DNA from 3 places in the Bradyrhizobium dasycarpum genome. Region 3 is predicted to be linked to each of the others. Evidence: predicted binding sites of a transcription regulator. Region 3 holds the regulator's gene; each other region holds the start of a gene.
What was found. Region 3 encodes LexA, which represses DNA repair genes until DNA is damaged. Its sites were predicted from a motif close to TGTTCNNNNTGTGTTCNG; they were not measured.
Positions count from the first base shown of each region.

Region 1: a site for LexA is predicted at 2,425-2,442, ahead of ACETMP_RS23835 (YifB family Mg chelatase-like AAA ATPase). Genes of this name have one in related genera too.
Region 2: a site for LexA is predicted at 3,116-3,133, ahead of ACETMP_RS14740 (DUF3072 domain-containing protein). Genes of this name have one in related genera too.

Region 1 is NZ_CP169574.1:4,977,064-4,984,890, forward strand. It holds partial or broken gene ACETMP_RS23825 (ATP-binding protein) at 1-134, opposite strand, end outside; gene ACETMP_RS23830 (hypothetical protein) at 250-717, opposite strand; gene ACETMP_RS23835 (YifB family Mg chelatase-like AAA ATPase) at 827-2,365, opposite strand; gene ACETMP_RS23840 (PilZ domain-containing protein) at 2,594-2,839, shown strand; partial or broken gene ACETMP_RS23845 (tetratricopeptide repeat protein) at 2,919-3,694, shown strand; gene ACETMP_RS23850 (CpaE family protein) at 3,755-5,044, opposite strand; gene ACETMP_RS23855 (CpaD family pilus assembly protein) at 5,041-5,772, opposite strand; gene ACETMP_RS23860 (type II and III secretion system protein family protein) at 5,825-7,342, opposite strand; gene cpaB (Flp pilus assembly protein CpaB) at 7,353-7,827, opposite strand, start outside.
Region 2 is NZ_CP169574.1:3,033,174-3,041,000, forward strand. It holds gene ACETMP_RS14715 (HAMP domain-containing protein) at 1-590, shown strand, start outside; gene ACETMP_RS14720 (HWE histidine kinase domain-containing protein) at 604-2,091, shown strand; gene ACETMP_RS14725 (hypothetical protein) at 2,180-2,401, opposite strand; gene ACETMP_RS14730 (hypothetical protein) at 2,544-2,801, shown strand; gene ACETMP_RS14735 (hypothetical protein) at 2,833-3,054, opposite strand; gene ACETMP_RS14740 (DUF3072 domain-containing protein) at 3,170-3,364, shown strand; gene ACETMP_RS14745 (DUF6496 domain-containing protein) at 3,453-3,755, shown strand; gene ACETMP_RS14750 (hypothetical protein) at 3,765-4,127, opposite strand; gene ACETMP_RS14755 (Do family serine endopeptidase) at 4,400-5,947, opposite strand; gene ACETMP_RS14760 (universal stress protein) at 6,148-6,984, shown strand; gene ACETMP_RS14765 (hypothetical protein) at 7,000-7,212, opposite strand; gene ACETMP_RS14770 (putative bifunctional diguanylate cyclase/phosphodiesterase) at 7,481-7,827, opposite strand, start outside.
Region 3 is NZ_CP169574.1:1,539,210-1,547,036, reverse strand. It holds gene ACETMP_RS07845 (glutamine--tRNA ligase/YqeY domain fusion protein) at 1-1,292, shown strand, start outside; gene ACETMP_RS07840 (SgcJ/EcaC family oxidoreductase) at 1,300-1,686, shown strand; gene ACETMP_RS07835 (DUF2171 domain-containing protein) at 1,966-2,199, shown strand; gene ACETMP_RS07830 (ComEC/Rec2 family competence protein) at 2,294-4,573, shown strand; partial or broken gene ACETMP_RS07825 (hypothetical protein) at 4,698-5,133, opposite strand; gene lexA (transcriptional repressor LexA) at 5,684-6,385, opposite strand; gene glp (gephyrin-like molybdotransferase Glp) at 6,561-7,772, opposite strand.

The DNA.
Region 1 (7,827 bases), 3.4 Mb from region 3:
CTGCCGGACACGAACCCATAGGCGCCGCCGAAGGTCGCCGAGAAAATCATGAAGGAGCGGATCGCGAACGCGATGCGGGGATGCTGCCGCCTGAAACGGCGCATGCGCACCTTGATCCGGAACGTCCGACCCATCGCCACCGACCCTTGTCTGAAACCCGCCGCCGCGTGCGACGATGTCGCGTCCACCTTGCGAACAGTTTGAGGCTTCGGCTCTGCCTCCGAACAGGGTTGACGAAGTGTTAATGCTTCAGAGCGAGGCGGCCTGGAGATGGCGATGGCTGCCGCGGGCGCCGACGATCAGCGCCGCCGCCTCGCGCAGCGACACCGACTTCGAGCGCACATAGATGCGGTAGTTCGCCGGCCCTTCGCTGGAAAGATAGATCACCTCGCCGCCATCGACGGGCTGAGCGGCGATCGAGACGAGGCGCGTCGCGGGATTGGCCTGACAGGTCTCCGGCTCGGACCCGAGGCCGTCGTCGACCAGTGCGAAGTCCGCGGCATCAGAGTCGTCGGTGACCTGAACCCGGACTGTGGCGCGCGCGGGATCTTCGGTGAAGGCGACATGCACGCCGGCGGTCCAGAACAGCGAGGTGAGCTCGACTGAGGTCTCGCCCACGGCGATGCAGGGATGCGAGACCGATCCGATCTCGGCCCGGGCAAACACCGCCGCCGCCAGCAAGGGAACAACCGAGGCCAGGATCTTGAAACGCAACATGACACTCTACTCGCCGGGCCCTCGGGGAACTCGCAGCCGAAATCAGCGGGCCCTATGGTTTGCAGAGCGTAAAGGAAACTCGTTACCGCCGGGTTGACACGCGGTATCATCAAGCCATCTGCCGCACATCCTCCGCGAGTGCGCGATAGGACAGCGCTTCGGCGAGGTGCAGCCGGCCGATCTTGTCGGCATGATCGAGGTCGGCCAGCGTGCGCGCCACCCGCAGCACGCGGTGATAGCCGCGCGCCGACAGCCGCATGGTTTCGGCGGCCTCGCGCAGCAATTTGGCGCCTTGCGCGTCCGGCTTGGCGATCTCCTCCAGCACCGATGCGGGCGCCTCGGCATTGGTCCGAACATGGGGCAGGCCGGCATCGGCATAGCGTGCGAGCTGGATGTCGCGCGCCGCCGCCACGCGCGCGGCGACCTCGACCGATCCCTCCGCCGGCGGCGGCAGGATCAGATCGGCCGCGGTCACGGCCGGCACCTCGATGCGCAGATCGATGCGGTCCATCAACGGGCCCGAGATGCGCGCCTGGTAATCGCCGGTGCAGCGGTCGATGCGGCCGCGTTTGCAGGCATAGCCGGGCTCGAACGCATTGCCGCAGCGACACGGATTCATCGCCGCGACCAGCATGAAGCGGGCAGGGTAGGTGACGCGATGATTGGCGCGCGACACCGCGACCTCGCCGTTCTCCAGCGGCTGCCGCAGCGAGTCCAGCACGCGCGGATCGAATTCAGGCAGCTCGTCGAGGAACAGCACGCCCTGATGCGCCAGCGAGATCTCGCCGGGCTTGGCGCGGATGCCGCCGCCGGTGAGCGCGGCCATGCTGGCGGAATGATGCGGTGAGCGGAACGGCCGCCGCGCCGTCAGCGCGCCGCCTTCGATCTCGCCGGCAACGGAGGCGATCATCGAGACCTCGAGCAGCTCGCCCGGGGACAGCGGTGGCAGGATCGAGGGCAGGCGCGCGGCCAGCATCGACTTGCCGGCGCCGGGCGCGCCGATCATGAGCAGATGATGGCCGCCGGCGGCCGCGATCTCCAGCGCCCGCTTGGCGCTCTCCTGGCCCTTGATGTCGCGCAGGTCGAGCGTGGAGGCGGCGGCTTCGTGCACCTTCGGCGAGGGCCGCGACAGCACCTGCGTGCCCTTGAAGTGGTTGGCGATCTGGATCAGCGAGCTTGCTGCGATGATCTGGATGTCGGGGCTCGCCCAGGCCGCTTCGGAGCCGCAGGCCGCCGGGCAGATCAGCCCCTCCTCGCGTGCATTGGCGCCGATCGCGGCGGGAAGGACGCCGGCCACCGGCGCGATCGAGCCGTCAAGGCCAAGCTCGCCGAGAACGGTGAAGCCGGTCAGCGCATCCGGCGGGATCGCCCCGATCGCCGCCATCAGCCCGAGCGCGATCGGCAGGTCGTAATGGCTGCCCTCCTTGGGCAGGTCGGCCGGCGCCAGATTGACGATGATCCGGCGCGCCGGCAGCGCGAGCCCCGAGGCGATCAACGCCGAGCGCACCCGCTCGCGCGCCTCCGACACTGCCTTGTCCGGCAGGCCGACGATGGCGAAGGCCGGCAGGCCAGGGGCGACCTGGACCTGCACGTCGACCGCGCGGGCCTCGATCCCCTCAAAAGCGACGGTGGAAACCCGCTGAACCATGCTCAAACCAGCCTGCCCCTCTCGCACAATTAGGGGTAGCAGAGCGCGGCTCTTTCCGCAAGAACAATACAGGAACATCCCGCAGGGGCGGACAAGCCCTAACCGATCGTAAACACCGAGCCGACACTACGCCTCGAATGCGAGCTTCTGCCCTCAGCACATTCCAACGAATGTCCGCTACTCCTGGGGCTACGGGATGGGCCGTGGTCTAACGGGTGAACAATTCAAATGCTTGCAAATCGCCGCAGAAGCGAACGTCGGGTGTGCAGCCGCCTCGCCAAGATCCATTTTGGCGCGGGCTCGCTGCCGCGGGACTGCACGATCACCGATATTTCGGATGGTGGCGTGAAAGTGGTTGCGGAATTTCTGGAAGTGCCGCCGCAATTCACCATCATCTTCGCGCCGGACTATTCCCGGCAATGCCGTCTGCGCTGGCGCATCGGCTGCGAATTCGGCGCTGAATTCGTCGACTGAGAGGCGGGGGCCCGCGTCCTTAACGGGACTTTAGCGTTAATCGGTAAGCATCTCTGATCAGTTGCCGAGTGATCAGAGTATGTCCAAGCGTTCGTCCCTCGCCTTCCCCCGGCGAGATTGCTGTTTCCCGTGCTGCTGGTGCTCGGCCTCGGCGGCTGTCAGACCGCCGGCATCGAGGATGTCACCGGCGCGCTCGGCACCCGGTCGGAAACGACCGCCAAGGCGGATCCCAGGCCGGACATGGACGCCCTGCGCGCGCGTTACCGCGCAAAGCCCGGCGATCCCGCAATGGCGATCGAATACGGCAAGGCACTGCGCGAGACCGGCCAGCGCGCCCAGGCGGTCGCGGTGCTGGAGCAGGCCGTGCTCGCCCATCCCAGCAACAAGGCGCTGCTCGCCGGCTATGGCCGCGCGCTCGCCGACAGCGGCAATTTCCAGCAGGCCTTCGACGTTCTCAGCCGCGCGCATTCGCCGGAGGATCCCGACTGGCGCATCCTGTCGGCGCAAGGCGCGGCGCTCGATCAGCTCGGTCGCCACGAGGAGGCGCAGCAATATTACGCGAGCGCCCTGAAGATCGTGCCCGACGAGCCGCAGGTCCTGTCCAATCTCGGTCTGTCCTACATGCTCCAGAACAATCTGCCGCGCGCCGAACAGGTGCTCGGCCGCGCCCATCAGCGCAATCAGAGCGATTCGCGGATTCGTGCCAACCTCGCGCTCGTGCTGGGATTGCAGGGCCGCCAGGCCGAGGCTGAAATCCTGGTCAAGGCAGATTTGCCGCCGGACCAGGCAGCGGCCAAAGTCACGGCGCTGCGGCAAATGCTGGCGAAGAAGCAGCAGCAGCGGGCCGAGAAGTAACCCGCCGTCCGACCGCGTTCTTGCTCGTCGCGTCCTCGCGAGGCGAAAACGCTGTCGCTGCTATGACGCCTTGCGGTGCGGCGCCGATGGGCGGCCCGACCGGCCCTTCAGCTTCTTCAGCAGCGGCTCAAGCAGCGAGCGCTTCGGCTTCTTCACCTCGCCGCGGCCGGCGAGGCGGTTCGCCATGGTCTGAAACAGCGCGGTGGTGCGGTGATTCTTGGCGACTTCCGCGATCATCTGGCCGTTATTGGCCGCGGTCGAGAACAGCTTCGAATCGAACGGGATCACCGCGATCGGCTGGCTCTCCATGGTCTTGGCGAAGGCCTTGACGTCGATCTCCGCGCGCTTGTGCATGCCGACCTGGTTGATGCAGTACAGCGGCGGCCGGTCATTCGGTCGTGCCGCCTTCAGCACGGTCAGCATGTTCTTGGTGTTGCGCAAGTTCGCGAGATCGGGCTCGGCAACGATCACGATGTCGTCGGCGTTCACCAGCGCGCGCCGCGTCCAGCCGGACCATTGGTGGGGAACGTCGAGCACGATACAGGGCGTGGTCATGCGCAGCGTGTCGAACACGGCGTCGAAGGCTTCGGCGCCGAAATCGTAGACCCGGTCAAGAGAGGCAGGCGCAGCGAGCAGGCTGAGGCGCTCGGTGCATTTGGCGAGCAGGCGCTCCATCAGCGCCGTGTCCGGCCGGTCCTGCGACAGCACCGCGTTGGCGATGCCCTGGACCGGATCCTGGTTGTAGTCGAGGCTCGCGGTGCCGAAGGCGAGGTCGAGGTCGATCACGACGGAATCGAGCGAAAGGTCGCGGGCGATGGTCCAGGCCACGTTGTGCGCGACGGTGGAGGCGCCGACGCCGCCCTTGGCGCCGACCACCGCGATGACGCGGCCGGTGATGATGGCCTCGGAGGCCGAGAACAGGCTGCAGATCGAGCGGACGACGTCGAGGGTCTCGACCGGTCCGATCACATAATCGTTGACGCCGCGGCGCACCAGCTCGCGATAGGGCGCCGTGTCGTTGGGATTGCCGATCACGACCACGCGGGTGCCTGGGTCGCAGACGCCGGCGAGGTCGTCCAATCCCTCGAGGATGTCGCGCGTGCCGTCGGATTCGATCACGATCACGTTCGGCGTCGGCATCGATTCATATACTTCGATCGCCGCGGCAAGGCCGCCGTCCTTGGCGGTGAGGTGCGCCTTGGCGAGTCGGCGGTCCTGCCCCGCCGCGGTCACCGCTTGGAGCGTCTGCTCGGTCTCGCAAAAGGCCTGCACGGAGATGCGAGGAACCGGCGCAATGTGTTCCTCGGGGTGCCCTTGGTCGTCCGAATCTTCGTCGTGGAGCCGTGTCATTTGCCGGTATCGCTGAGCTTGGCCTTGTCGGCGTCGGGGTTGGGTGTCGCGACCGCGGTGCCCTTGCGATAGCGCTCGAAGGCGATGTCGCGCCGCGCGGTGTAGGCCGGCGTCTCGGACCGCGGCTGCTCGAGGTCGGCGGGGTTGTCGATCATTGCCGCGAGGTTGCGCTGGCTGGCGCAGCCCAGATTGAAATAGGGCCGGTTCTCGTTGTAGCCGGGATCGAGGATGGAGGGGCCGATGTCTTCCGGCCACAGACCGCAGGGACCCGCGACCGCGGTGATCTTCGAATAGCTGAGGCGGATGGTGGGCAGCAGCCCGGGGTCTTCAGGGCGATAGGGATGCTGGACGATGGCGCGCGCCGGCACGCCGCCGGATGTGAGTACGGAGCGGATCTCCCGATAGGTCGCGGCCGCCGCGCGTGAATTTGAGCTGTCGACGGGGACGTCGACGACGACGGAGCCGGTGCCTTCGCGCACCCAGTCCCGCGCAATGCCGGCGACATCCGAATGCTGCGGGGCCGACAGGCCGCCGCGCGCCTTGCCGACGAAGATCACGATCGACTTCCTGCCCTCCTGCACCGCGATCGGGTGGCGCTGGCGGTAGTCGGTCGGTACCGTCTGAGTGATGTCGCCGCTGGTGTTGCAGGCGCCGAGCATGACGGACAGCCCCGTCAATGCCAGCGCGATCCCAAAGCTGCGACGTCGATCGGCAGATGTTGTCGTCATCGCCTGGTCCCCTCTTGCCCCGTTGCTTGCCGCGGTCCCCAAACCGTTCGCCTCAGTCGATGATGAAGCCGAAATCGCCGGGCGTGCCGTTGATCGGATCGACGCTCCGCGTGGTGCCATAGAGCCGGTTCATGCGGCCGAGCAGCGCGGTCTGCGCATCGGAGGCCGGTGCGAAGCCGTCGTCGGGCCGCGACAATTCCTTCTGCGCCACCGCGCGCACCACATAGGGCGTCACGATCACCATCAGCTCGGTCTCGTTGTTGACGAAGTCCTGACTGCGGAACAGCGCGCCGATGATCGGCACCTGGTCGACGCCCGGCAGGCCGTTGATCGCCTGCTTGGTCTGCTGCTGGATCAGGCCCGCCATCGCCATCGAGCCGCCCGAGGGAATCTCGAGCGTGGTCTCGGCGCGGCGGGTCTGGATCGAGGGAATGGTGATCGAGTTGCTCGAGGTCGAGGATACCGCCTGCGTCAACGTGATCGAGTTCGTATTCGACAGTTCCGACACCTCGGTCATCACCCGCAGGCTGATGCGGCCTTCGCTCAGCACGACCGGGGTGAAGTTCAGGGAGATACCGAACTTCTTGTAGGTGACCTGGGTGGTACAGACGTGGGTGACCGGATCGCAGGAATAGCCCGCGGGGATCGGGAATTCGCCGCCGGCGATGAAGGTGGCGGATTCGCCCGAGATCGCCGTCAGGCTCGGTTCGGCGAGCGTCCGCATCACGCCGGCGCTTTCCATCGCGCGCATGGTGGCGCTGACGGTGGCGACGCCCTTGGCGAGGCCGGCGACGCCGAGCCCGTTGCTGCCGACGATCGGGCCGCCCGAGACCGAGAACGGGTTGGAATTGTTGAAATTCACCACGGCCGTGCCGGCATTCAGGCTGGCGCTGAGATCGACGCCGAGCTGCTTGACGATGTCGCGGCGCACTTCGCCGACGACGACCTTGAGCATCACCTGGTCGCGACCGCGCACGACGATGTTGTTGACGACCTTGTCCGATCCGCCGACCAGCTTTGCGGCGACGTCGCCGGCCTGCTGCGCCTCGACCGGGCTTGACACCGATCCGGTCAGCATCACGCTGTCGCCGACGCCCTCGATCTGCACGCCCGGCAGCGACTGGCGCAGGGCCGTCCGCATGCCGTTGAGATCGCGCTTGACCGCGATGTCATAGGAGGCGACCTGCTGGCCGTCGGCGGCGAAGAAAACGACGTTGGTCTGGCCGACCTGACCACCGATGATATAGGCGCGCTGAGCCGAGCGGATCACCGCATTGGCGATCTTGGGGTCGGCCACCAGCACGTCCTTGACCTCGCGGGGCAGGTCGATGACGACGGATTTGCCGATGCCGAGCGAGAGAAAGCGCGTCCGCGCCGACGCGATCGTCGCGACCGGCGACACACCGAGATCCGGCGCCTGGATCGGCGCCTGATCGCCGACCGGCGCCTCGGCGGCGTCAACGGAACCGGGCGCCGCGAGCAGCCCCAGCATCAGCATCGTCCCCGTCCAGAACGAGCGCGCGCGCTTCCCCCGAATGCGCAGGCCCATCCGATCATCCCCGTAATTCATCATGTCCCCATCACTTCTGTGACGTCAGTTGCCGCGTCTGCACGCCGTAGCGGATGACGTCGATGCCTGCGGAGCGCTTTGCGCCCTGGTCCTCGACGCTGACTTCCGTCGCGTTGGCATCGACGATGCTTCGCAGCGCAAGCTGGAGCGTGCCGCCCTGCCGCGCGGCCGACAGCGTGGCGACCTGGTCGGGCTTGAGCTCGAGCGTGACGGTCTTGCCGACTACGGCGGTCTGACCGTCCTTTTCCTTCGGCGCCTGATCGATCGCGAGCACGCGAATGTTGGTCAGGATGACTTCGGACACGATGAGGTCGTTGCCGGCGGTCGGGCCGTTGGTATCGGGATTCTTCAGGCGACGCGTCAGCACGATATCGACGCGGTCGTTCGGCAGGATGAAGCCGCCGGCGCCGGTTTCGGCGGAGATCTCGGTCGAAACGGCGCGCATGCCGGAAGGCAGGATCGCGGCCATGAAGCCGGAGCCTTCG
Region 2 (7,827 bases), 1.5 Mb from region 3:
TGTCGAACGTTCCGGTCGTCGTCTTCACCGGCCGCGAGCTTTCGGCCGAGGAGGACGCGGAACTCCACACCATGGCGCGCAGCATCGTGGTCAAGGGCGTGGAATCGCCGGAACGGCTGCTCGACGAGACCGCACTGTTCCTGCACCGCGTCATCACCGAACTTCCGATCGAGAAGCAGCGCATGCTGGAAAAGCTGAACAGTTCCGATGAGGACCTGATCGGCAAGACCGCCCTGCTCGTCGACGACGACGCCCGCAACATCTTCGCGCTGTCGAGCGTGCTGGAACGGCGCGGCATGAAGGTGCTGACGGCCACGACCGGCAGCGAGGCGGTGACGCTGGTCGAATCCAATCCGGAAATCGCCATCGTGCTGATGGACATCATGATGCCGCAGATGGATGGCTATCAGACCATCGGCGTCATTCGCGAAAATCCGGCTTTCGCCCGCCTTCCGATCATCGCGCTGACCGCCAAGGCGATGAAGGGTGACCGCGAGAAGTGCCTGGAGGCCGGCGCGTCCGACTATCTCGCCAAACCCGTCAACACCGATCAATTGCTGCTTGCGATCCGCATGTGGCTGCACCGCTGAGTTGGATCCACGTATGGACCACGAAAAGGTCAACATCCTCCTCGTCGACGACCAGCCCGCCAAGCTGCTCGCCTATGAGGTGATCTTGAAGGATCTCGGCGAGAACCTCGTGATTGCCTCCTCGGGCCGCGAGGCGCTGGAGGTCCTGCTCAAGACCGAGATCGCGGTGATCCTTGTCGACGTCTGCATGCCCGAGCTCGACGGCTTCGAGCTCGCCGCGATGATCCGCGAGCATCCACGCTTTCAGAAGACCGCGATGATCTTCATCTCGGCCATCCAGGTCAGCGACATCGACCGGCTGCGCGGCTACGAGATGGGCGCGGTCGACTATGTGCCGGTTCCGGTCGTGCCGGAAGTGCTGCGCGCCAAGATCAAGGTGTTTGCCGAGCTCTACCGCAAGACCCGCGAGCTCGAGCGGCTGAACCGGGAGCTCGAAGATCGCGTCCGCGCCCGCACGGCGGAACTGGAGAACTCCACGGCGAAGCTGCGCGAGAGCGAACAACGGCGCAGCATGGCGATCGCGGCCGGCAAGATGGGATCCTGGGATTGGGACTGGATCAGCGGCGACTGGATGTGGGACGAAGGGCAGTATCGCATCTTCGGCGTCAGTCCCGAGAGCTTCGAGGTCAACCCGGCCAACGTTCAAGCGCTGCTGCATCCGGACGACGTCGATCAGCTGCGCAAGGCGATCGCCGAGTTCAACAGGGGCACGCGGGCCTACGAGACCGAGTTCCGCATCATGCGTCCGGACGGAGAGGTGCGCTGGTGCGTCGGCACGGCGGCGGCGACGGTGGACGATAGCGGTCGCGTCGTCCGCGTCAGCGGCGTCACCGTTGACATCACCGAACGCAAGCGTGCCGAGGAACGGCAGAACCTGCTGGCGCGGGAGGTCGATCATCGCGCCAAGAACGCGCTGGCCCTGGCGCAGTCGATCGTGCGTCTTACCCGGGCCGACGAGGTCAAGGCCTATGTCAACGCCGTCGAGGGACGCATCAATGCGCTGGCACGCGTGCACACCATCCTGTCACTGTCGAGCTGGCAGGGCGCCGAGCTCTCCAGGCTGATCGACGAGGAGCTGGCGCCCTACTCGCTCGGCGGCCAGATCATATTGGCAGGTCCGGAGGTCCAGTTGCTGCCGACCACGGCCCAGACGCTGGCGCTCGCCCTGCACGAGCTCTTCACCAACTCCGCCAAGTACGGCGCCCTCTCGACCAGGTCGGGACGGCTCACGATCGGCTGGCAGGTCGAGGATCAATTGTTGACGCTGAGCTGGGAGGAATCGGGCGGTCCGCTCGTCACGACTCCGAAATCGCGCGGCTTCGGCACGCGGAGCCTGTTGGCGAGCGTCGAGTCCCAGCTCGGCGGACAAGCGCGGTTCGATTGGCGCGCCGAGGGCCTGTTGTGCCGCCTGGAGGTGCCGTTGACCCGCAAGACGGCGGCGGCCGCATCCGGGAAGTTAGAGGACGCCGGCTCTGCCGAATTGCAGCGCGCATCCGGTTAGCGAAATTGGTGACCGGTTCGCCTCGAGAGGATACGCCAAGGCGAGAAGCGAGTACGTCCGCTCCGTTTCAGACGGAGCGGAAAGAGCATCAGCCGGACGCGGCGCTGGTCATCCGTCGTGCCAGCCGCGGGTCGCGCGCAACCCGGCCCTCGAGCCAGGCTTCCGTGTGGGCGAGATCGCGCAATGCCCTGGCATAGCGGCGCGCCGCGCTTCGCTCCGCCCCGCGCGGCAGCTTGCGCGCCTTGCGAAGAATGTCCGCGGCCGCGTTGCGATAGGCCAGCGAGCGATAGAGAAAGACCACCTTACCCATATCGATGTTCCCGTTTTGCTGGGCCTCATCCTCGCAAGCCCAGCATGAACGTCGGATGAAGCGGTCGATGACATTTCCTTCATTCCTCTGGAACAAGCGAATTGCCGCTCGCGTTGGCATGCCAAATCGGGATGCAGTTCCCATGCGCACAAAAAAGTCGCCAGACCTGATTTCTGCCGCCGGCCTCATCAAGCTGATGACGCATGCATTGATGGGCGCCGCCCTCGGCCTCGTCTTCAGTCTCGCGCTGATCCTGTGCAATCCCGCGGTCGCCAGCCTGCTCGCCAATGGCGGAAGCCAGACCGTGATCGTCTTCGCACTCACATTGGTGACGACCTTCGCGATCGGCGCGACACTCACTGGCGTCGTGTTCATCCTCGTCGAGGACAAGCAATCCTAAAACGCGCGTGAGACGCAGCGCCTCAACGATGTCAGCGCCGGAGGGCCGCGCGCTCGGGCTTGCCGGCTGTGTTCACGAGACGCAGACGCACCCGGTCGTGGACGTCGGGCAGGACATCGCCGCCGCCGGCCGCCTTCCACTCGCCGATCAGCAAGTTGATCTTTCGGCGCAGATCCAGCTGCGCCAGCGCCTGCTCGGCGCAATCGCGATCCCCGTTGATGCGATCCCGCACGGACGCCTCGACGTCGGCCATCTCCAGCCTCAAGGCGCTGATTTTACGTCGAATTTCATTAATTCTGTTGTCCATGGCTTGTTAGAACAAAATAAGAACATATAGTCAAGCCACGATTTGAAGACGGAGACGCCGGATGCAGGTTCAAGCTAAATACGACGCCAGGATCTTTCTCGCCGAGCAGATGACCCGGGCGCAGGGGCTGAGGCTGAAACGGCTGAGCGAAGAGGCCTATCAGCCCGCGCAATATGCGCGCGATCTGTCCTTCACCGAGGCCGCGCGGCGCATCCAGGTGCTGGAAGCGGAGATCGAGCTGGCGAACTCCTTCTAGCCTGGCTAGGCGTGCAGCCGGCCTTGGCCTGCTGTTTCGGAACCATGGTGGGTCCGGATGGTTTTCCTGAGCCAACGGAGAATCATGCATGGCACGCAAGGCAAAGAAACGCCGCTACTCGCGCAGCTCCGGCAGCGAGGTCGAAAGCGAGATGCGGCGCTACAAGAAGGGCACCGCCAAGAGCGGCCGCAAAGGCCGCGGCGGACGCGTGAAGAGCCGCAAGCAGGCGATCGCGATCGGGCTGTCGAAGGCGCGCAAGAAGGGCAAGAAGGTCCCGAAGAAGGCTGCCGAGAAGACGTCGTCCAAGAAGCGGACGACCAGGAAGACAGCCAAGAAATCGTCCAAGAAATCGTCGAAGAAATCGTCGAAGCGCAAATCCAGCAAGCGTTGACGCGCCGTCTCAGATCATGCTGCCCGGCATGAAGCAGCGGATCGAGACCCCGAACGCGGTCTTCACCGGCCACACCATGGTGCGGCCGGCGCGGTTCGGCTCGGTGATAATGGCTTCGTCCGGCACGTCGATCCACTCGCCGTCGAGACGCACGCGATAATGTCCGTTGTGCGATTCCCAGTCGGGATCAGCGACGGCAAAACCGTCGGCGTCCGAGCAGCATGGACCGAGGTGGCTGCGCAGGCTGTCGAACCACGGCTTGAGCGGCGAGTTCGCGTAGCGGCCGTCGTCGCGACCGAGCGCGGTTCCGTCCCAGAGCACGAACGGCGCCGCAAGCAGCGCACCTCTCAGCGAGAGCTTCAATCGATCCATGTCGGCACCGATCAAATCCGAACCACCGGCCAGTTCCACAAAGCGGCGACCGGTTCGAAGTTCCACGCTTGCAACCCGTTCGCGGCGTCATTGCCGCGGCGGACCTTGACCAAGTTCGAAGTGTGATGGGCGAACACGGCTTTTTCATATGAACCGGGTCACCATCCCTGCCGTTAACGAGAATGTTATCGATTGGCGTCCGCAAATCCTGACGGCGAATGAGAAGGCGACCCGAGGGCCGCCTTCTCGATGTCTGCCGATAGCTGTGCGCCTCAGGCGAGCGGCACCGCGACGAACCTCGTCGCCTCAGCGCTTCTGACCTGCAACAGCACGCTGCGCTTGCCGGACGATTTGGCCTCGGCCAGCTCCGAGCGGACATCGCCGACATTGGCCACGGCCTTGCCGCCGACATTGAGGATGACGTCGCCGGTCTGGATGCCGCGCTGCGCCGCCGGCCCTTCCGGATCGACCTCGGTGACGACAACGCCCTTCTGGCCGGCACCCTGAACCTCGCCGGCCGGAGCCAGGCCGAGCCCGAGGCGCGGCGTCCCGGCGCTCGGCTGCTCTCTGCCCTGGTCGGCCCCGCCTTTTGCCTTGGCCTGCCGCTCGTTCGGCAACTCGCCGAGGGCGAGCGTCAACGTCTTGGTCGTGCCGTTGTGGAAGACGTCGAGCTTCACCGAGCTGCCCGGGGCCAGGGTGGCGATGGTGCGGGCGAGATCGCGGGAGTCCTTGATCGCGGTGCCGTTCACGGCGGTGATGACGTCGCCCGCCGCGATGCCGGCCTTCGCCGCCGGGCTGCCGTCCTGCGGACTGTCGACGATGGCGCCGCGCGCCTGCTTCAGGCCGAGGCTGTCGGCGATATCGGCCGTCACCGGCTGCACCTGCACGCCGAGCCAGCCGCGGGTCACCGCGCCCTTGTCCTTCAGCTGCGCGACGACGAGCTTTGCGGTCGAGGCCGGAATGTCGAAGCCGATTCCGACCGAGCCGCCGGAGGGCGAGAAGATCGCGGTATTCACGCCGATCACGTTGCCGTTCATGTCGAAGGCCGGGCCCCCGGAATTGCCCTTGTTGATGGGCGCGTCGATCTGGATGAAGTCGTCATAGGGACCGTTGCCGATGTCGCGGCCGCTGGCCGAGACGATGCCGGCGGTCACGGTGCCGCCGAGACCGAAGGGATTGCCGACCGCGACCACCCAGTCGCCGATGCGCGGCTTCTGGTCGGAGAATGAGACGAACGGAAAGTCCCTGTTGCCGTCGACCTTGATCAGCGCGAGATCCGTCTTCGGGTCGGTGCCGACGACCTTCGCGGTATAGCTGGTGCCGTCATCCATCGTCACCTGCACCGAGGTGGCGTGGTCGACGACGTGATTGTTGGTCACGGCATAGCCGTCGGCGGAGATGAAGAAGCCGGAGCCTTCGCCGGTGATCATCTGATGGCGCTGGCGCGGCATGCCGTTCGGCTCGCCCGGGAAGCTGAAGCCGAACTGCCGCGAGAACTGATCGAACGGCGTCTCCCCGTCGGAATCCATCCGGTTCTGTTGCAGCATGGCGCTCTTGTCGTTGTCCTGGTCGATCCTGACCCGCACCGAGATGACGGCCGGCTTGACCTTGCTGACGAGGTCACCGAAGCCCGGCGGCGTCGCCGCGGTCTCGGCGGCCTGGGCCGGCGCGATGACGGAGATCGGGCCGAACTTGGAAGCGCCGGGAGAAGCCGCCAGCACGGCCACGCCGAGCGCGGCCACGGTGCCGAGCAGCGCGAGCCGGCGCGGTCTCAAGATCTTGCGGGATGTCGGGGTGTCGGAATTGGCGCGATCGTTCATGTCGGAATGTCCATGTTGGATAGGTGTCGCCTTGCGCCCAACATGGACATCGTCACCTTACGGCGTCCCGTCCATCCGATTAAATCTTGGCAAAGAACGAGCGATGGCCGCGGCAAGGTCGTCCCTCGCATTTGATGCAGCTCAACGCGGGTCCTTCCGGCAGTGAAAAACTGCCCCCGGATTTTCATCGGAGGCGCCCCATGTACAAAGACATTCTCGTCCACATCCCAACCGAACGTCCCATGCGTCCGGCAATCGATGGCTCGATTTCACTCGCGGCACAGTTCAACGCCCATCTCGACGCGGTCGCCGTCGGCTATGTCGCGACCAGTGCGGCTTACGTGATGGAGGGCGGCGCCGCGGTCGCCGCCGTGTTCGAGCTCGAACGCGAGCGCGCCGTGGAGCGGGCCGAGGCCGCGCTCTCGGTGTTCGAGATCGAAGCGGCGAACGCCGGCATCGCCTACGCCTGCCGCCCGTTCGGCGCGATCCCGGCGGACGCAGCCGGCGCGATCGGCGAGATGGCGCGGCTGCACGACCTCAGCGTCGTGCTTCAGCCTGATCCGGCGCAAAGCTCGTTCGACAACGACGTGCCGGGCGAGATCCTGTTTCAGGCGGGTGGCCCGGTGCTGTTCCTGCCCTACACCTTCCATGGGGAGTTCAGGGCGAACCGGATCGGCATCTGCTGGGACGGCAGCCGCGTCGCGGCCCGCGCCGTGCACGACGCCGCACCGCTGCTGGCGCGCGCCGATGAGATCGTGATCATCACCATCAACGAAGCCAAGGCGGTCTCCGACGAAGCTTCAGCGAGCAGCCTGGCAAGACATCTCGGCCGACGTGGACTGTCGACCCGCACGGTCGGCCTCGCGGCGACGCGCTCCGACATCCAGCCGACCATCCTGTCGCTGGCAGCCGATGAGGCCCTCGATCTCCTGGTGATGGGCGGCTACGGCCATTCGCGCTTGCAGGAGCGCGTTCTCGGCGGCGTCACCCGCGCCATGCTGGAAGCCATGACGGTGCCGACGCTGATGTCGCATTGAGACCAAGGGGCACCGTCATGCCGCGACCGGGGTCTCCCAGGTCGCGGGCGGCTCGGCGGCCTCGTCGTACTTCACGTTGCACGCGTCGAAATGCGCCTTGAGCGCGACCTCGGCGAGATGTTCGAAATGTTCGGCCTGGCCGAGCAGTTCCCAGTTCTGGAGCGGCCGGTAGGCTGCCTGCTGACGACAGAGGGACGCCAGCGCCCGGTAGCGACGTACGTTCTCCATGAGACCCTCCCTCGCATTCGCAGAGCTTATTACTCCAGTTTGCGTCAGGCCGATGGCGGTTGTGCAAAAGATTTGCTGTGTGCACCGCGCGCTTGGCCTCGGCTCGCTGGGAGGAAATATATATCCGGGCCAAAGTTCCAAACTGTGCCGGCTGACGCCCGGAACCGCACCGCGGGACCGAACGGCTAGCATGATCCGGAAAGGTGCGAGGCGATTTTCCGAGGAGATCATCCTTAAACAGCGATCTCAAGCGCGATGACGTCGCGCTTTAGGCATAGTGCCGGCGCTCCACCGTCATTCCAACCAGGTCGAGATAGCGTTCGAGCAGGTCGGGCCGGCCGACCAGATAGCCCTGCATCTCCTCGCAGGCCTCGCGCGCCAGGAAGGCACGCTGCGCTTCCGTCTCCACCCCCTCTGCAATGACCGGGATGTTCAAGGCGTGCGCGAGGCTCAGGACCGCGCGCACGATCTCGGCCGATTGCGGCGAGGCCTCCAGATTGGAGATGAAATCGCGATCGATCTTGATCTTGTCGAACGGGAACGACTGGAGATAGGACAACGAGGAATAGCCGGTGCCGAAATCGTCCATCGCGATGCGGATACCGAGCGCCTTCA
Region 3 (7,827 bases):
AGGAGGAGATCCGCGCCTCCCGCGGCACGCTGACCGAGCCCGGCAAGAACTCGCCGTTCCGCGACCGCAGCGTAGAGGAGAATCTCGACCTGTTCCGGCGCATGAAATCAGGCGAATTTCCGAACGGCGCGCGCGTGCTGCGGGCCAAGATCGACATGGCCGCCGGCAACATCAACCTGCGCGATCCGGTGCTGTACCGCATCCTGCACGCGCACCATCCGCGCACCGGCACGAAGTGGAGCATCTATCCGAGCTACGATTATGCGCACGGCCAGTCGGACGCGATCGAGGGCATCACGCACTCGATCTGCACGCTGGAGTTCGAGGACCACCGGCCGCTCTACGACTGGTTCATCGAGAAGCTGCCGGTGCCGTCCAGGCCGCATCAGTACGAGTTCGCGCGGCTGAACCTGACCTACACGCTCCTGTCCAAGCGCGTGCTGACGCAGCTCGTCCGCGACGGTCATGTCGCGGGCTGGGACGATCCGCGTATGCCGACCATGGCCGGGATGCGCCGCCGCGGCGTGCCGCCGGCGGCCTTGCGCGAGTTCGTCAAGCGCATCGGCGTTGCCAAGGCCAACAGCGTCGTCGATGTCGGCATGCTGGAGTTCTGCATTCGCGAGGAGCTGAACCGCACCGCGCAGCGCCGCATGGCGGTCTTGAAGCCGCTCAAGGTCGTGATCGAGAACTACCCGGAAGGGCAGACCGAGGAACTCGAGGCGATCAATCATCCGGATGATCCCAGCGCGGGCACGCGGAAGATCACGTTCGGCCGCGAGCTCTATATCGAGCAGGACGACTTCATGGAGAACCCGCCGAAGAAGTTCTTCCGCCTGTCGCCGGGCAACGAGGTGCGGCTGCGCTACGCCTATTTCGTCAAGTGCACCGGCGTGATCAAGAACGACAAGGGCGAGGTGGTGGAGCTGCGCTGCAGCTACGATCCCGCGACCAAAGGCGGTAACGCGCCGGACGGCCGCAAGGTCAAGGCGACCATGCACTGGCTCCCGGCCGCGACGTCGAAGCCGGCGGAGATCCGCATCTACAACCAGCTGTTCGCCAATCCGAGCCCGGATGCCTCGAATTTTGCGGCCGATCTCAATCCGAACTCGCTGGAGATCCTGTCCGATGCTCGGATAGAGGCAGCGGTGGCGGAGAGCAACTCGACCGAGCCGATGCAGTTCGAGCGCCAGGGCTATTTCGTGCGCGACAGGGACTCGACGCCCGGCAAGCCGGTGTTCTCGCGCACCATCGGCCTGCGCGACACCTTCGCGAAGGAAGTAGCGAAGGGCTGAGGCACGCATGAGCACGGAGGCCGACGCCATCATTGCCGCTATCATCGCGAAATGGTGCGCCGGCTTCGCGACGCTCGACGCAGCGGCGCTGTCGTCGCTCTATGCGAAGAACGCATTCTTCTTCGGCTCGAATCCGAAGCTCTATCGGGGCAGGGACGGCGTCGCGGACTATTTCAACGGCCTGCCGCGCTGGCGCCAGCCGAGCGCCGTGTTCTCCGACGTGAACGCAGCGCAGGCCGGCCCCGACCTGATCAACATGGCCGCCACCATCTCGTTCGATCTCGCCGGCGAGCGGGACGATCTCGTCGTCAAGATGAGTTGGGTCATCGTCCGCGAGGACGGCGACTGGAAGATCGTCAATCACCACGCCTCGTCGCAGGCGCCGCTGATCTGACGCGGCTTCATCGGTTTCGTCATTCCGGGGCGCGCTTGGCGCGAGCCCGGAATCCACACTCACGATGGTGGTTATGGATTTTCGGATGCGCAATTGCGCATCATAGCTCGTGACTTCGGCGCGCCCCGGAATGACGACTATAGTACCGTAGGTTGGGCAAAGGCGCAGCGCGCCGCGCCCGCCATCTTTCGGTCGCGACACACCACACGGCATCGTCATTCCCGAGAGAGAACGAACGTGCCTCGTCTGCGTTGGCGTGGGTTCAACAAGGAACCCACCATGCAAAACATCGCAGAGCATATGGAAGTCATCGGCGCCGACGGCGTCCATGTCGGCACGGTCGACAAGGTCGAAGGCAACCGCATCAAGCTGACCAAGAAGGACAGCGGCGAGGGCAGCCACAAGGGCCATCATCATTTCATCGACAAGGGCCTCATTGCCGACGTCGAGGGCAACAAGGTGCGGCTGTCGGCCAAGGCGTCGGTGGCCGTGACGATGGAAGAGGAAAAGTAGGGGCGCCTTCCCGCGTTCCTGATCTGTACCGCTATTCGCCCGGCCGCACGTTCCGGTAGCCTTGGCGCCAGTCGCGTCGCGTTAGGTGCAGGGAATGGCGGAGCAGGGCCGGCCAGTACGCGCCCAGGGGATTGCCGGGACGTGGCCGGTCGGCCGCGCCGCACCTGCCGGCGGCCTTGCTCCGGCGGGTTTCGGCATCTGGCCCACAATCGTCGAAACGCTCCGCGGATGGGCCCGCGCCGAGGCCGGTCCCGGGCGCCTGCTGCCGTGGGTGCCGGTCGCCTTTGGCGGCGGCATCGCGCTCTATTTCGCCGCCGATCAAGAGCCGGTGCTGTGGGTTGTCGCGGCGACGGCGGCCGCACTGCTGTTCGGCGCGATCCTGCTGCGGCGGAGCCGGCTGTTCGCGCCCGCGCTCATGATTGCGGCGGTCGCTTCCGGCTTTGCCGGGGCGACCTGGAAGACGGCGCGCGTCACACATACCGTGCTGGCCAAGCCGCTCTATTCCGTGTCGCTGTCGGGCTTCGTCGAGACGCGCGACATCCGCGAGCGCACCGACCGGTTCGTGCTGCGCGTCACCGCCATGGAGGCGCAGCGCACCGACGTCAGGCTCGAGCGCGTCCGCCTGTCGGTGCGCAAGGGCACCGCGCCCGAGGTCGGCAGCTTCGTTCAATTGAAAGCGCGCTTGATGCCGCCGCTCTCGCCGGTGCGCCCGGGTAGCTACGACTTCTCGCGGGACATGTTCTTTCAGGGCATCGGCGCCTCCGGCTTCGTGATGGGCGCGATCACGGCTTCAATCCCGCCCGATGCCGGTGGCCTGAGGCTGCGCTACGCCGCCTTCATGCAAGGCCTGCGCGATGCGATCGACGCCCGCATCCGCGCGACGCTCGAGGGCGACAACCGCGCGATCGCGACCGCCCTGCTCACCGGGCGGCGCGATGCGATTTCCGCGCCCGTCAACGACGCGATGTTCATCTCGGGACTCGGGCACGTTCTCTCGATCTCCGGCTATCACATGGCGGTGGTCGCGGGGGTCGTCTTCTTCGCGGTGCGCGCGCTGCTGGCGTTGATCCCGGGCCTCGCCGTCGGGTTCGCCATCAAGAAATGGTCGGCGGCTGCAGCATTGGTGGCCGCCGCGTTCTATCTGCTGCTCTCGGGTGCCGAGGTCGCAACCCAACGATCGTTCTTCATGACGGCGGTGGTGCTGATCGCGGTGATGGTCGACCGCCGCGCCATCACCTTCCGCACGCTGGCGGTGGCGGCGCTGATCGTGCTCGCGGTCGCGCCGGAGGCGCTGGTGCATCCGAGCTTCCAGATGTCGTTTGCGGCAACGCTCGGGCTGGTGGCGCTGGTGCAGATCGGCATGCCGAATCTGCTAGCCGCGCCCGATCATTCGGCGACCGCACGCGTCGCGCTGTGGGGCGGCCGCGAGATCGCGATGCTGTTCCTGGCCTCGCTGATCGCGGGGCTTGCGACCACGCCCTACGCCGCCTTCCATTTCCATCGCGTCACGCCCTATGGCGTGCTCGCCAATCTCGGGGCGATGCCGGTGGTCTCGGCGCTGGTGATGCCGGCGGGGCTGTTGGGCTTGCTCGCTGCGCCGTTCGGGTTCGATGGCGTGTTCTGGTGGTTGATGGGGCTGGGCATCGACTGGATGGTCGCGGTCTCGCGCTGGGTGGCGGCGCTGCCGGGCGCGGTCGGCCGCATCCCGGCGTTCGGCATCGCGCCGCTGATCGCCGCGAGCCTCGGCATCATCCTGATGGGCCTGTTGCGCACGCCCCTGCGCTGGTGCGGTGCCGTGGTGCTGCTGGCTTCCATCACCTGGGGCCTATCCGCGCGGCAGCCTGATGTCCTGATTGCCGGGGACGGCGCCAGCGTCGCGGTGCGGGGCGGGGACGGGCGTCTGCACCTGATCAGGGCGGGCAAGGACGGTTTCCTGCTGAAGGAGTGGCTGGCGGCCGACGCCGATCCGCGCGATGCCGGCAGCAGCGCGTTGGCTGAGGGAGTGTCGTGCGACGAGTCCGGCTGCGTGACACCGCTCGCCGATGGACGCCTGGTCGCGCTGGCCTCGCGGATCGACGCGCTGGCGGACGATTGCAGCCGTGCCGCGCTGGTGGTGACGTCGCGGCCAGCGCCGCCCGATTGCGCGGCGATGGTGGTCGATCGGCAGCGGCTCGCCAGTCAGGGCGCGCTGGCTCTGACGCAGAGCGGTGACGGCTTCTCGGTTCGGGCGGTGAGGGCGAGAGGCACAAGCCGCCCCTGGCTGCCCGCCGGCGCCGGCGAGGGGGATTTCGACGGCAGCCTTGCGCCGAAGACGGCCGTGCCCCGCAACCGGGACGCAACGCCATCGGAGACGGACTTGCTGGCGGAGGATTGAGGAGCGATGCGGGGGAGGTCGATCGGACGGGATTTCGCAGGACGCAAACCATACCATCTCGCCGGCCTCGGCCGGCGATGGCATTTCATTCCAGGCCCACGACCATCGGCCGGGGGCGACGACGTCAGCCAATCGGCAGGCGCGTGACCGGTGACCGACTGTCGGCGATGATCTGCGGCTTGTGCTCGCGTTCGCCGGCCGGCTGCGTCACCGGCAGTTGCAGCACGGTTGCGCGCTGGCCTTCGACCAGTTGAGTCACCAGCACGTATTTGCCGTCCAGGAAATTCGATCGCGTCGTGATGGCGATCGGGAATGTGCGGATCGATCTTGCCGAACTTGCCGACGCGGGAGTTGACGGTGCGCGTCCAGATCCAGCGGTTGTCGTAACGGACGTTGTCGGCGAAGGCGAGCTCCGTCCCCGGCAGCAGGCAGACCGCAACGGAGAGATCGGCTTCGGAGGCGAAGCCGCGCGTCGAGGTGCCGCGGAAGGTTGTCGTGACGATCGTCTCTCCGACCTCAGCGGGACGCGTCGCGACGGCATGCAGGCTGTAGTCACACATCGGGTGCTCCTCATGCGAAGATAGCGACCCGCACCTCTCTTGGAGGCACAGGCCTCGAAGTAGAAGCATGCAACGCTCTGCTCGGTTGTAGGCAGATCTGCGGCTGTGATTCGCGAGGGGCGATCACATTATCTTTCCCGAAGTCGGTAGGAACAAAGCCAAGTCCCGCGCATTCTGGCGGGCGTCTGGGACTGGCCCGGACCGCTGCGCCGGCCGCTCGATTGCGACGGCTGCACGATGATATTGCGGGCGCTGCGGACTTGCCCATTCACCGCCGTGTTGTTGCGGACATGATGATGCGCCGCGACGGCTGCACTCAAACGCTCTGGCGCTCGGCTGTCCTCTCCAACTCGAACGGCCGTGAAGCGATGTTGCTTCGCGCCGGCCCAGGGAGGATATCGCCGGAGAGGAGGGGCCGGATCATCTGCGCAGAACCGGAAAGACGATCCAGCCGGAGCGGACATTGGTCCGCTCCAATTGTTGATCGGCGATGCCGACCGAAGGGCGCACGCAGACGCCGCAATACGTCCGGATCGAGTCGTTCCGGAAGTCAGTACTTGCGGTAAAGCCCGATCAGCTTGCCCTGAATCTTCACGCGGTTCGGCGGCAGGATGCGCACCTCATAAGCGGCATTGGCCGGCTCGAGTGCGATCGAGGCGCCCCGGCGGCGGAAGCGCTTGAGCGTGGCCTCCTCGTCGTCGATCAGCGCCACCACGATGTCGCCGGTATCGGCGCTCTCGTTGCGCTGAATCAGCGCCATGTCGCCGTCGAGGATACCGGCTTCCACCATGGAATCGCCGCGCACCTCGAGTGCGTAGTGCTCGCCCGAGCCGAGCATGTCGGGCGGCACGCTGATGGTGTGGCTGCGGGTCTGCAACGCCTCGATTGGCGTACCGGCCGCGATACGGCCCATCACGGGCACCGCAACGGGCCGCTCGCCCTCGCCCATGGACGGGCTGGAGCTCGTGCGGACCTTGCCGAGATTGCCCTCGATGACGCTCGGCGTGAAGCCGCGCCGGGCGCCGGCGGCAGCCTGGAGCTCCGGCAGCTTGATCACTTCGATGGCGCGTGCGCGGTTGGGCAGGCGGCGGATGAAGCCGCGCTCCTCGAGCGCGGTGATGAGGCGGTGGATGCCCGACTTCGAGCGCAGGTCGAGCGCGTCCTTCATCTCGTCGAAGGAGGGCGGCACACCGCTTTCCTTCAAACGTTCGCTGATGAACCTCAGAAGCTCGTATTGTTTGCGCGTTAACATCTCGACCAAAGTCCCCCGGTTGATGTCGTTCGATTCCGAGACGATGAGTTCAGCGATGAGCCGCTACATGCTCGAAACAAATCATGAACGGACACTATATGTTCGATACATGTTCCGCAACTGCTTAATTTACCGTGAACGGCGGCGAGCTCGCGGAATGCGTGTGGCCGTGCACTCAGACGGGGAGCCGCAGCACCTCGCAGGGGCTGCCGGCCTCGGCCTTCGGCGCGAACGGTGCGCGCACGAGAAGTACCTGTGCCGCAGCAAGATTCGCAAGCAGAGAGGAATCCTGATGGCTGACGGGAACGGCGACTTGCGCACCGTCGTCGCGCAGTTCCAGGCGCGCGCGCAGGTAATCCTCGCGCTGGTCGTTGGCGCCGAGATCCTTGCCCAGCACGGCGCGCTCGCGGCGATGATGAATCACTGAACGGCCCGACAAGGCGCGAATCAACGGCACCATGAACAGGAACGCGCACACGTAGGACGACACGGGATTGCCGGGCAGGCCGATCACGCGCATTGCGCCGAGCCGTCCGTGCATCATCGGCTTGCCGGGCCGGATCGCGATCTTCCAGAACGCCATCGAGATGCCTTCGCCCCGCAGCGCCTGCTGGACCAGATCATGGTCGCCGACCGACGCGCCGCCGGTCGTGACCAGGATGTCAGCACCGTTCTCGCGGGCGCGGCGGATTCCGGCGGAGGTGGCCTCCAGCGTGTCGGCGGCGACACCGAGGTCGATGGTTTCGGCGCCCTCGCTGCGGGCGAGCGCATGCAGGGCGTAGCCGTTGGAATAGACGATCTGGCCGTGCCCGGGCGTGGTGCCCGGCCTCACCAGCTCGTCGCCGGTGGCGAGGATCGCAACCTTGGGACGGCGGCAGACGGCGAGGTGCGGGTGATTCATCGCCGCGGCAAGCGCGAGATCGCGCTCCGTCAGGCGGGTTCCCTTGCGCAGGAGCACGTCACCCTCGCGGAAATCGACCCCGGCCGGGCGGACGTGCCGTCCGGCGATCGCGGCTTCCTTGATGGTGACGCTGTTGCCGTCCGCGACAGTGTCCTCCTGGATCACGACCGCGTCCGCTCCATCGGGGATGACGCCGCCGGTGAAGATCCGCACGGCTTCGCCGGCGCCAACTGCTCTTGTGAAAGGACGGCCGGCTGCGATCTCGCCGATCACCGTCAGCCGGGAATCGACCGTTGCCGCATCGGCCGCGCGCACGGCGTAACCGTCCATCGCCGACATCGCCTGCGGCGGCTGCGTGCGCCGCGCCGCGACGTCATGCGCGAGCACGCGGTGATAGGCTTCGTCGAGCGAAACCATCTGTTCAGGCAGCGGCTCTGCACCTGCCAGCACCGCAGCAAAGGCGTCGGAAACCGGCATCAGGGCCACGGGCGAAACTCCTGCTCGCACATCGTTCAATGGGGCGGCGAGAGTTCTAGCTGAC